One region of the Paenibacillus sp. 23TSA30-6 genome, then DNA from elsewhere that is predicted to be linked to it. Evidence: a T-box and tRNA genes for the amino acid it is inferred to sense, from the RefSeq annotation. Region 1 holds a T-box; the other regions hold tRNA genes.
What was found. A T-box is a leader RNA that pairs with one kind of tRNA and senses whether it is charged. The one in region 1 lies ahead of argS (arginine--tRNA ligase), so its partner is inferred to be a tRNA-Arg.
Positions count from the first base shown of each region.

Region 2: it has a tRNA-Arg gene. The T-box ahead of argS (arginine--tRNA ligase) is inferred to sense a tRNA for this amino acid. The anticodon was not compared.
Region 3: it has a tRNA-Arg gene. The T-box ahead of argS (arginine--tRNA ligase) is inferred to sense a tRNA for this amino acid. The anticodon was not compared.

Region 1 is NZ_SLTL01000002.1:114,684-119,008, forward strand. Features, by position in the region: gene argS (arginine--tRNA ligase) at 1-1,378, opposite strand, end outside; T-box leader at 1,439-1,693, opposite strand; gene E0698_RS02360 (four-helix bundle copper-binding protein) at 1,772-2,101, opposite strand; gene E0698_RS02365 (MogA/MoaB family molybdenum cofactor biosynthesis protein) at 2,365-2,880, shown strand; gene E0698_RS02370 (nicotinate phosphoribosyltransferase) at 2,951-4,325, opposite strand, start outside.
Region 2 is NZ_SLTL01000029.1:47,054-51,378, forward strand. Features, by position in the region: gene tig (trigger factor) at 1-226, opposite strand, end outside; gene E0698_RS21495 (hypothetical protein) at 369-1,304, opposite strand; tRNA gene E0698_RS21500 (tRNA-Arg) at 1,539-1,612, shown strand; gene E0698_RS21505 (exodeoxyribonuclease III) at 1,836-2,594, shown strand; gene glpK (glycerol kinase GlpK) at 2,668-4,161, opposite strand; gene E0698_RS21515 (MIP/aquaporin family protein) at 4,193-4,325, opposite strand, start outside.
Region 3 is NZ_SLTL01000025.1:25,969-30,293, forward strand. Features, by position in the region: gene E0698_RS20045 (DUF3298 domain-containing protein) at 1-108, shown strand, start outside; gene clpP (ATP-dependent Clp endopeptidase proteolytic subunit ClpP) at 240-836, opposite strand; tRNA gene E0698_RS20055 (tRNA-Arg) at 1,044-1,118, opposite strand; gene E0698_RS20060 (sugar-binding transcriptional regulator) at 1,354-2,391, shown strand; gene gap (type I glyceraldehyde-3-phosphate dehydrogenase) at 2,479-3,489, shown strand; gene E0698_RS20070 (phosphoglycerate kinase) at 3,613-4,325, shown strand, end outside.

The DNA.
Region 1 (4,325 bases):
GAGCTTTTTCCAAAAGACTGCGTATACGAGCATGGGTATACTGTACATAAGGCCCTGTCTCACCTTCAAAGGTTAATGCATCTTCCAATGAGAAATCCACTTCGTTCAGGCGGTTATTTTTTAAGTCGCCAAAAATGATCGCCCCGATGCCGACATCCTCGGCTATTTCCTGTTGATCCTGTAAATCGGGATTCTTCTGAGTGATGATAGATAGAGCGCGGGCTACCGCTTCATCCAGTACCTCTTCCAGCTTCACGACTTTGCCGCGTCTTGTGGACATTTTTTTACCTGCAAAGCGCATCAGACCAAACGGTACGTGCTCACACTGCTCCGCCCATGTCTCCCCTGCACGCTTTAGCACCGCAAACACCTGCCGGAAATGCAACTGCTGCTCTCCACCTACCACGTACAGCAACCGATCAGCTTTCATAACCTCATGACGATAGATCGCCGTAGCCAAATCACGTGTCGGGTAGATGGTAGTCCCATCCTTTTTCAAGATCAGACAAGGCGGCAGTCCTTTATCCTCCAAACGCACCACAAGCGCACCTTCACTTTCTTCCAGCAAACCTTTCGTCCTTAATTGGGCAACAACCGCCTGCATTTTATCATTGTAAAAGCTCTCTCCCAGCACATGGTCGAATGTAATGTTCAGACGCTGATACATGCGATCAAATTCACGCAGGCTGACTTCAACAAAAAACTCCCATAGCCGCTGAGCCTCGGTATCTCCATGCTCCAGACGGCGGAACCATTCTCGACCTTCGTCCTCCAAAGACGGGTCATGCTCGACTTCCTCATGAAAACGCACGTACAGCTTCAGCGATTCCCCAATCGGATCCTGCTGTAGCTGCTCCTCACTTCCCCATCTTTTATAAGCCGCAATTTGCTTACCAAACTGTGTTCCCCAATCCCCCAGATGATTCACACTAACCGGAACATACCCCGTTTCCCCGAGAATGCGGTACAGTGCAGCGCCGATGACAGTAGAGCGAAGATGACCGATACCAAACGGTTTGGCAATATTGGGTGAAGACATATCAATCACTACCCGCTGTCCGTGTCCGAGAACTGGCTTGAAAAATTCTGGTTTGTTTAATTCAGCCAGCATCAGTGGAATATGAACGGAACGCCCCAGTGTTATATTGACATAGGCTCCTGATGTCGAAGCAGTCAGTCCTTCCTTACGGGTTATGGCCTCCGCCAGTTCCAGTGCGATTTGCTGTGGAGACTTCCGAAACTTTTTAGCCAGCAAAAAACAGGGAAACGCTACATCCCCCCATTCCGGTTGTGGCGGTACCTCCAATAAAGAGGAAATCTCCTTTTTCTCCAAGTCCGTATGGGCGGAAATAGCCTGAGTAGCGATCGATAACAGCATGGTTTTCTCTCCTTTTTTTCATTAGAATCTAACAAAAAAAGCTCCCGCCTCTTGAATTATTCAAGAGACGAGAACTTCAATATCCCCGCGGTACCACTCTTCGTAAATCGGATTGTGCAATGAACTATGCATAATCGCCGATTTCACTCCAATGACAAATAACGGTGTCTGCCGGGCTGAACTACTAACGGAACTCCGTGTTGGAACAACCGTCTCCCGGGTGCGCTTCACGTTGGGCCTCATACCGGCTTCCACCTTTTCCGGCTCGCTGTAATGATATGGCTCCCCTGCTACTCTCCCGTTCCAAGACGTTAATTCCCATCATTATACAAACCTATCCTGTAGAAAGCAATGTTTTATTTTCTGTTCAGGCGCTGACTCGATGATATGTAATTACACAGCCACCATTTGGCGGCATGCCTGAACACAACGGCGGCAGGCTTCTGCACATTGCTTGCAATGCTCATGGGCGTGCTTACCGCATTCAGCAGCACATACTTCACAGGCTCTGGCACACAGCTCACAAATTTGCTCGGCAAATTCCGTTCCGCGTTCCAGCATTTGAGCGGCAAACCCGCATATTTCTGCACATTCCCGGCTCACTCGAATACACTCGCGCAGCATAGCCAAATCATATTCCTTCAAGCTCGCCACATAACTGACGTTGCAAGCGTTCATACATTCCAGGCAAGCATCCACGCATTGTTGGTATGAATGTTTCATAATACATTACCTCCCTGTTGTTGACCCTGCTGTATTATTACCCGCCGACAATTGAGATTAATCAACCGTTGTTCACGCTTTCATCAATGACCAAACAAAAAATCCTGACTTATGTAAGGAAGTGTACTATATTCCAACCCATCCGTGCAAGGGAATAAATCACACCGCTTCCTCGTGTCCACTATTGACTTGCATACCCGCGATCGTTCCTCTATTGTAAAAAAAGAGTATGTCTAACCATAGATTGAGGAGTGAGCATTGCAATGAATATATCTTCTGTAGAGGAGCATCGACTGGAGGCCCCGCAGCAGGTTAGCTGCATGGTTGTAACCGTCTCCGACACCCGTACCGTAGAGACAGATACCGGAGGACGCCTACTGATGGATTTGCTGGAAACGAACGGCTATCAGGTAGTCCGATATGTTATCGTCAAAGACGACTATGACGGCATCCGGCAGCTCGTATCCGAAGCCGCTGAACGCGATGACATTGAGGCCGTACTTTTGACAGGCGGCACCGGTATTTCCCCGCGTGATACCACATTTGAAGCCGTATCCTCTCTGCTGGATAAGGAACTGCCCGGATTCGGGGAAATCTTCCGTTATTTAAGCTTTGCTGAGGATATAGGTTCAGCAGCGATATTGAGTCGTGCTGTGGCTGGCACCGTGGGCCGGACAGCCGTATTTTCTATGCCAGGCTCGCGTGGAGCCGTCCGTTTGGCGATGGAGCGCATTATTATACCTGAGCTGCGGCATGTCATGAGGGAGATTTACAAATAACACACAGATTTCCCTCTCACGCTCTGAAACACAAAGAGGCACCCCATCATTCGCAGGGTGCCTCTTAAAACTATTCCTTTTCTTCCACTTCTGGCTGCATATAGCTGTCGATCAGCTTTTGTTTCAGCCCCCATACCTTTTCACTGAGATTTACACGGTAAATTTCCGGGTTCAGCTTCCGCAAATATTCCGGCCAAAACAGTTGCAGCTGGGAAGTATGGTATGCGCGAATTTCATCCAGCCCGGGAAGCTCATACACTTTCTGCCCATTTACGAAAATAGGCTCCAGCATCGGAACTGCCTCGTAATTTTCCACAAACTTCTTCATATACGGATGCAGCGGGTTAAAGAGTTTCAGCCGCTTTCCATTGCGCGGACGATCTTCGTCCGGAAAAGAAATATAATCGGCGACAGCTCTCCCTTTCTTCTTATCTATAATACGATATACATCCTTCTTGCCCGGTGTGGAAACCTTTTCCGGGTTACCCGAAATTTTAATCGTCGGCAGCATTTCGCCTTCTACTTCCCGTTCGACCAGCTTGTACACCCCGCCCAATGAAGGTTGATCCGAAGCTGTAATGAGCTGTGTCCCCACACCCCATACATCGATACGCGCACCTTGGGCCTTTAAGTTAAAAATCGTATTTTCATCCAAATCATTGGAGGCTACAATTTGTACGTAATCCAAGCCTTCGGCATCCAGCATTTCCCGCGCCTGAATGGACAAATAAGCTAAGTCACCACTATCCAAACGGATCGAATTCATGCGTTTGCCCTGGCTCTCCAGCATCTTCGCTGTCCGAATCGCATGGGGAACGCCGCTCTCCAGCGTATCAAAGGTGTCCACCAACAGTGTGACCTGATCCGGTAAAACCTTCGCATACACGTCAAAAGCCTCCTGCTCACTCATAAAGGTCTGCACCCAGGAATGAGCATGTGTTCCCTTCGTCGGAATACCAAAGTGCTCACCTGCCAGCATATTAGATGTTGCGTCAAAACCCGCTACATAAGCTGCCCGTGCTCCCCAAATCGCTGCATCTGCTTCCTGCGCCCGCCGTGTTCCAAATTCCAGCAGCGTATCTCCGCTTGCAACCTGCTTGATGCGCGACGCCTTCGTCGCAATCAGCGTTTGGTAGTTCATAAAATTCAACAATGCTGTCTCAACCAGTTGTGTTTCCATAATCGTTCCTTCGACGCGTACCAGAGGCTCATTCGGAAAAACAAGCGCCCCTTCTTTCATCGAATGAACGGTTCCGCCAAACCTAAACTGGCGTAATGCCTCCAGAAACATAGGATCATACTTCTCCTCTTGCTCTGACAGGTAACGGATATCCTCTTCTGTAAAGCGCAGATTTGCAATATAATTCACAATGCGTTCCAGACCTGCGAACACCGCATATCCATTGCCAAAAGGCAGCTTGCGAAAATATGCCTCAAACACAGCT
Region 2 (4,325 bases), on a different contig from region 1:
AGGCTTCTGGCAGCAGAAAGTCAATTGCATCCTGATACAAGCTTTCAATACCATAACGCTTTTCAAAAATAGGACGTGGTACTTTACCTTTACGGAATCCTGGTACACTTACTTGTTTAGCCACTTTATTAAAAGCTTTGTCGAGTGCAGCGGCTACACGATCCGCGTCAACCTCAACTTCAAGAACCCCAAGGTTCTTCTCTATTTTCTCCCAAGTTGCTTTCATTTTATGCTTTCCCCTCCAACAAAATCTTCACTTAGTTTTCATACGATCAACGCACACAAAATAACCACTATAGTATATCTAACATTACTATCTTTTTCAAGGGCAGCCCCTTGAATGCTTCACAAGTAACCGTTTCCGGCCGTTATGGAGTGTTCATTCCCGCCGCTACGAATAGACGCATCGACCGATATACCTGCTCAAAACGGAAGCGCAACGCATCGGTAATGCCATATATAGCACGGGTTTCTTCCTCATCCTTGTTGCCGCTCAGACTCTCCGATACCGTCTGATGGAGTGCTGCCGCCCAAATATCCGGCATCCCGTCCTCCTCCACCAGCATTGACCTGTAATCTTTCGTACCGTACACCGCCATCACAAACTGCGACCATAGCTCCTGCGCAAAATAGAACAGCGTAGGCTCATGCACTTCAGTCTGATCGGCCACCCGCTCCAGAATACGCATAATCGGTTCAGGAAATTCATCCGGCCGCAACGGAATAGACTCAATCTCGATTTCTGCCTTCTCATCTCCCCGGCTGATTTCGATCGTCCCTTCCATTCCGCGTCGTCGTAGTGTCTGCAAAACACGGAATTGAAGCAGAGGGTGGATTTCCCGTTCCTTAATCCAGTTAAGCAGCGCATCGTCGATTTCCGGCAGATCCAGATAAGACAGTTGTTCCAGCGCTAAAATCGTCTGTTCCGACAACGGTTCATCCATAGCCATACGTAGCAACTTGTTGCCGTAGCCTGCATCCTGCTCCTGCTTGAAGCGCGCATTTCGGCGGGCCAGCTCTGCTTCACTGACCTCATCTTCTTCCGCAGCGTCCGTTTCCGCCCCTCTGTCGGCATATTGTGGAAACGCGGCTTCCAGCCATTGTAAAAGGGCATCCCACTCTTCGTATTGCTTCTGTTCCTGACCCTGACATTGCATCAAAAAACGCAGCATCGCCATCGCCTCTCCGTAACGTTCGTTTTCAAGCATCACAGTGAGTTGAATTTGATAGTAATCCAGTGTCTTCGGAAACAAAACAATATTATTTTCTTTTGTCGTCACCTTGGAGTCCTTTATTAAAGGCACCCCCTCTCCACCGCAAGCTAAAGTATTTGTAGATTATATGAGAAACAGCGGCCGAAGTCCAACCTCTCGTCTTCCACATATTCACCTGTATTCTAACATACCCTTTTATGAGGCGAAAAAAACGATAGCTACCTTGATTTTTATGCTAAAGAAAGCCTGAATTCCGGATATATGCGAAATAAAGCTTGAATCTTTTTTATCCATGTGATATATTAATCTTCGCTTGAATTTTATGTCCCAGTAGCTCAGCTGGATAGAGCAACGGCCTTCTAAGCCGTCGGTCGGGGGTTCGAATCCCTCCTGGGACGTTATCGTGAGAAGCTTCCGTAAGGGAGCTTTTTTTCGTTTCACAACCCCCGCACAAAAAAATATATTCTATTCTAATGTAGAAAAGTTCGTATCCACTTCAAAAAAACGCTGAGAATGCTATCATCTAATGTTAAATATTTTCCGACGAGCATGAACTGACGAAGTGCCACAGAAATAAAGCAGTATGCTTACATGTTTGGTACGGCAAGGGAGAATTAATAAATGAAAATCATATCTTGGAATGTCAATGGTTTAAGAGCTTGTGTGACCAAAGGATTTTATACCTATGTAAAAGAAACAGATGCCGATATATTTTGCGTGCAGGAAACCAAGCTTCAAGAGGGACAAATTGTCATGGAGAACATGGAGGAATACACGCAGTATTGGAATTATGCCGAAAAAAAAGGATATTCTGGCACTGCTATTTTCACCAAAATCAAACCGCTTTCCGTACATTATGGCCTGGAGGAAAATGAAGAGCCGGAAGGTAGAATCATTACTCTGGAATTTGAGAAGTTCTATCTGGTCAATGTGTACACTCCGAATACCAAACGGGATTTGTCCAGACTGCCTTACAGACTGGAATGGGAAGACCGATTCCGCAGCTATCTGCAACAGCTGGATACGTTGAAGCCTGTCATTGTTTGCGGCGATTTGAACGTGGCTCATCAGGAAATTGACCTGAAAAATGCGAAAGCCAACCACGGAAATGCCGGATTTACGCCTGAGGAACGTGACAGAATGTCGCAGTTGCTGAGCGCTGGATTTATAGATACTTTTAGACACTTTTATCCCGACCGAACGGATGTTTATTCCTGGTGGTCCTACATGCCGAAGGTGAGAGAACGGAATATCGGCTGGCGAATCGACTACTTTCTCGTCTCGGACAGACTTCGCCCGTTGTTGTCAGATGCGAAGATTGATTGCCATATTACAGGCAGCGATCACTGTCCCGTTATACTAGAATTTCAGGATATTTGAGCGTAATTCCTCTTTAAAACTATGACAAAGGCCGCTCTGCAAAGAGCAGCCTTCTTTTTCACGGTTACAACACTCATTTGTAGGCCATCGTCGCATTCACGGCCTTTTTCCAGCCCTCATACAAACTGCTGCGCGTTTCTTCATCCATAGCGGGGGCAAAAGACCGCTCCACCTTCACACGCTTGCGCAGCTCATCCATGCTCTTCCAATATCCAATCGCCAAACCTGCCAGACATGCGGCTCCGAGTGCCGTCGTCTCATGGATCACAGGCCGTTCTACTGTGGCATCCAGAATATCGCTCTGGAATTGCATCAGGAAATTGTTCAGCACGGCTCCCCCATCCACCCGTAACGTCTTCACTGCAATACCGGAGTCAATTTCCATCGCGGCAAGCACGTCTTTCGTCTGGTAAGCAAGTGCCTCCAGTGTTGCGCGGATAAAATGTTCCTTTGTCGTGCCCCGTGTCAGGCCAAACATCGCTCCACGCACCTCGCTATCCCAGTAAGGACTGCCTAGTCCGACAAAAGCAGGTACCAGATACACCCCTTCCGAAGAGGGAACGCGGGCTGCATAGGCTTCACTGTCTTTGGCTTCACGGAACATACGCAGACCGTCACGAAGCCACTGAATCGCCGAACCCGCTACAAAGACACTCCCCTCCAGCGCATATTGCACCTTGCCTTCCTCCAGCCCCCAAGCGATGGTCGTAATAAGTCCATGCTTGGACTCCACCGGTTGATCGCCCGTGTTCATCAGCATGAAGCAACCTGTGCCGTAAGTATTCTTGATCATCCCTTTTTCGTAACAAGCCTGACCAAATAGAGCCGCCTGCTGATCACCCGCTGCGCCTGCAATCGGTATATTTTGACCAAAGAAATGATAATCCACCGTATGCGCATATACCTCGGAAGAAGGCCGTACCTCAGGCAGCATGTTTTTTGGCACACCGAGAATGTCCAGCAGTTCTTCGTCCCACTTTAGCTCATAAATGTTATACATCAGTGTTCTGGCTGCGTTGGAATAATCGGTCACATGCGCCTTGCCGCCGGATAGCTTCCAGATCAGCCACGAATCAATCGTACCGAACAGCAAGTCGCCTCGCTCTGCCTTTTCCCGCGCACCTTCTACATGATCCAGTATCCACTTCACTTTTGTGCCTGAGAAATACGGGTCAATCAACAGCCCTGTTTTACTGTGGAATAGCTCCTCATGCCCTTGCTGCTTCAGTTCTTCGCAGATCTCGGAGGTTTGGCGCGACTGCCATACAAGTACGTTATACACAGGAAGTCCTGTATTTTTGTCCCACACGGCTACCGATTCACGCTGATTGGTAATGCCGATAGCGGCAATTTGGTTCGCTTTTACACCGGATTCGGATAGACAGGATGCAATGACCCCAAGAATGGAACTCCAGATTTCATTCGCATTCTGTTCTACCCAGCCGGGATGAGGAAAGTATTGCGGAAACTCCCGCTGAGCCGAGTACACCACATCCCCTTTACTGTTAAACAAAATCGCTCTTGAGCTTGTCGTTCCCTGATCCAGTGACAAAATATATTTTTCCATCGTTGATCTCTCCCCCTGTAATCCGCTCATTTTATGCTGTTATTTTATTAGCTTTATCACTTTTATAAGTACGGCTGAAACGAAAGGTAATCATAAGTACCACTACAATCATACCCAACACAATCCAGAAAGCTGGAGTCATATTCCCTTTAAATACGGTCTGG
Region 3 (4,325 bases), on a different contig from region 1:
GACTTGTATGAGTATGGGCCTTATGCGTATGGTATTCCTGAGTTCACTTATTCGTTTGGTCAATTGTTGCCTCAAGGCAGCAAGCCTTTTGCTGGACAGAATGAGTAGTACAGATGAATCATTTGGATTATTTATACCCAAAAGAACAGTAAACCCAAAAAAAGCTGCCTACCGGAAACAATTATCCGGTAGGCAGCTTTTTTGGTTTACCAGCTATTCAGAGACAATAATTCGTTCTCTTATACACCTTCTGGAGAGGAGCTAGTTAGCACTTTATCAATAATACCGTATTCCTTGGCATCATCTGCGGACATGAAATAGTCACGGTCGGTGTCTTTTTCAATGCGCTCCAGTGGTTGGCCTGTGCGATCTGCGAGAATGCGGTTCAATTTGTCGCGCATTTTCAGAATGCGGCGGGCGCGGATTTCAATATCCGTTGCTTGACCTTGCGCGCCACCCAGCGGTTGGTGAATCATAATCTCGCTGTTTGGCAAAGCAAAACGTTTGCCCTTGGCACCTGCGTTCAGCAAGAACGCACCCATGGAAGCCGCCATACCTACACAAATCGTAGATACGTCAGGTTTAATATATTGCATCGTATCGAAAATGGCCATACCGGCTGTGATCGAACCGCCAGGGCTGTTAACATACAAGTGAATGTCTTTTTCAGGATCTTCGGCAGCCAAAAACAGCATTTGCGCAATAATAGAGTTGGCTACAACGTCATTGACGTCCGAGCCCAACAAAATAATGCGATCCTTCAACAGTCTGGAATAAATGTCATAGGCGCGTTCGCCGCGGTTACTTTGTTCTACTACCATAGGAACATAGCTCACGTCAAAAAACCTCCCTTTAATATCGTTAATGGATTTGGTGGACATGCCGATTACACGTCCCTATTTATAAACTGTTACCGTATTAACCACATGATAAACAATTTCAAACAAAAAGTCAAAGAAAGTCAAACTAATGGTCAAAAAAAAGAGCCCTCTGCGCTCTAGTTGGTTAAAATAGTATATAGAAGCTTTAAACATTCATAAAAATGGCGCGCCCGCGAGGAATCGAACCTCGATCTCAGGCTCCGGAGGCCTACGTCATATCCGTTGGACCACGGGCGCACAGCTAATTGGAAACAAAGATGATTATATGATATACGGCATTGAATTGCAAGCTTTTATTACGTGCGCATATTCACATAAAAAGTTGAGAAATATAGGTTCAGATAGACTTGCATGTAGAGCAAATATTGGTTAAGATATACGTGGGACTTAAAAAGTTAACCCGGGACGTTTTAAGACCAGTTAGTGATATAGCATTAGAGACAGAACTTAGAAGTGTGCGGGAGTGGAAAGCATGCGAAAGATATTAGAAATACAGAAGCAGCTTCTGCCCGACCTCATGGATGTTTTGAAAAAAAGGTACACAATCCTGCATCAGATTATGCTGTCCGATGTTATTGGACGCAGAACGCTGGCGGCTTCACTAAACATGACCGAGCGCGTGTTGCGCGCCGAAACCGATCTTCTTAAAGCCCAAGGGCTGATTGAGATTGAGAGTGTGGGCATGAAGGTGAGCAAAGCAGGACTGGATCTGCTGGAACAGCTGGAGCCGATTGCGAACAACTTGTTCGGCCTGTCCCAATTGGAGGATCAGATTCGCCAAGCCTATGGTTTGAGGAAGGTGGTTGTCGTTCCAGGGGATTCGGATGCTTCTCCTTTAACGAAGCAGGAGCTGGGCCGTGCTGGGGCAAAAGCGCTGCTGGGCGTTATGGACGACGAGGATGTGGTCGCCGTAACAGGTGGCACGACGATTGCCGACGTGGCGGACCAACTGACACTACCTGCTAATGGCCCACTTAAGGGCGGATGGTTCGTACCGGCACGTGGGGGTTTGGGAGAAAGCATGGAAATGCAGGCGAACACAATTGCTTCCACAATGGCTCGTAAGGTCGGCTCACAATACCGTCTGCTCCATGTACCGGATTTGCTCAGCAATCATGCTTACAACTCCCTGCTTGAAGATACGAATATTCAGGATATTTTGAGCCTGATTCGAGAGAGTCGGATCATCATTCACGGGATAGGCAACGCTATAGCGATGGCACGCAGACGCAAGCTTGACCCCGAAACCTTTGCCCAGATCAGCAGTGAGGGCGCGGTTGCCGAATCGTTTGGCTATTATTTTAACGAAGACGGCGTCGTTGTTCACAAAATGCTGACGCTTGGACTCCGTTTGGAGGATATCAGGCGTACCGAGACGGTTCTAGGCGTAGCTGGAGGTAAGAGCAAGGCGGCCGCTATTCATGCAGTGCTGCGTTTCGGGCAGGAAGATATTCTTGTCACCGACGAAGGCGCTGCTGCTGAAATTGTAAGCCATTATTTGAATGGTTAATACGGATTTATTAATTGTGTTGTCTTGACGGGCTTTCGGGTCTGTCTTGAATATATAAACTAAACGAACTTTGGGAGGAACTCACTCATGACAGTTAAAGTTGGTATTAACGGTTTCGGACGTATTGGACGCCTTGCTTTCCGCCGGATTCAAAACGTGGAAGGTATTGAAGTAGTAGCAATTAATGACTTGACAGATTCCAAAATGCTGGCACATCTGTTGAAATATGATACAACACAAGGTACTTTCCAAGGAGAAGTAGAAGTACACGATGGCTTCTTCAAAGTTAACGGTAAAGAAGTTAAAGTTTTGGCTAACCGCAACCCTGAAGAACTGCCTTGGGGAGACCTGGGCGTAGATATCGTTCTGGAATGCACAGGTTTCTTCACAACTAAAGAAGCTGCTGAGAAACATTTGAAAGGCGGCGCTAAAAAAGTTGTTATCTCCGCTCCAGCTACTGGCGACATGAAAACTGTCGTTTACAACGTAAACCATGAAATTCTGGACGGTACTGAAACTGTAATCTCCGGTGCTTCTTGCACAACGAACTGCCTGGCTCCTATGGCTAAAACACTGCAAGACAAATTTGGTATCGTTGAAGGCCTGATGACTACAATTCATGCTTACACTGGCGACCAAAACACTTTGGATGCTCCACATGCTAAAGGTGACTTCCGTCGTGCTCGCGCAGCAGCTGAAAACATCATTCCTAACACAACTGGTGCTGCTAAAGCCATCGGTCTGGTAATTCCTGAACTGAAGGGTAAACTGGATGGCGCGGCTCAACGTGTACCAGTAGCAACTGGTTCCCTGACTGAACTGGTAACTGTTCTGGAGAAAAACGTAACTGTTGAAGAAATCAACGCTGCGATGAAAGAAGCTTCCGATGCTGAAACTTACGGCTACACTGAAGATCAAATCGTTTCTTCCGACATCAAAGGTATCACTTTCGGTTCTTTGTTTGACGCAACTCAAACTAAAGTCCTGACTGTTGGCGACAAACAACTGGTGAAAACTGTAGCTTGGTACGACAACGAAATGTCCTACACAGCACAATTGATCCGTACGTTGGAATACTTCGCTAAATTGGCTAAGTAAGAACAGTCTTATCGCGCAACATCATAGAGCGGAAACAGCAGTTATTGTTTCCGCTCTTTATATATCAAAATGTGCCTTAAATTCCTGTTTCGTAAAATTAAAAGGGTGCGGAGGAATATGGAGATGAACAAAAAGAGCGTACGTGATATAGAACTGAATGGAAAACGGGTGTTTGTTCGTGTAGATTTTAACGTTCCGGTTGAGGACGGTAAAATTACGGATGACAAGCGTATTCGTGAAACCTTGCCAACGATTAACTACCTGATTGAAAAAGGTGCAAAAGTTATTTTGGCGAGTCACTTTGGACGTCCAAAAGGTCAGGTTGTTGAATCCATGCGTCTGACTCCTGCTGGCGTGCGTTTGTCTGAACTGCTCAAAAAGCCTGTTGTTAAAGTGGACGAAGCAGTTGGTGAGGCTGTTAAAGCGAAAGTGGCTGAACTGCAAAACGGCGACGTGCTGTTGCTTGAAAATGTACGTTTCTATCCAGGAGAAGAGAAAAATGATCCTGAATTGGCGAAGCAATTTGCTGAGCTGGCTGACATTTTCGTGAATGACGCATTTGGTGCAGCGCACCGTGCTCATGCTTCCACAGAAGGTATCGCGCATCTTCTTCCGGCTGTTTCCGGCTTGCTGATGGAGAAAGAATTATCTGTAATCGGTAAAGCTCTTTCAAACCCAGATCGTCCTTTTACAGCCATTATCGGCGGTTCCAAAGTAAAAGACAAAATCGACGTGATTGACAACCTGCTGAACATTGCAGATAACGTAATCATTGGCGGCGGTTTGGCTTATACATTTTTTAAAGCTCAAGGTCATGAAGTGGGTCAATCCCTACT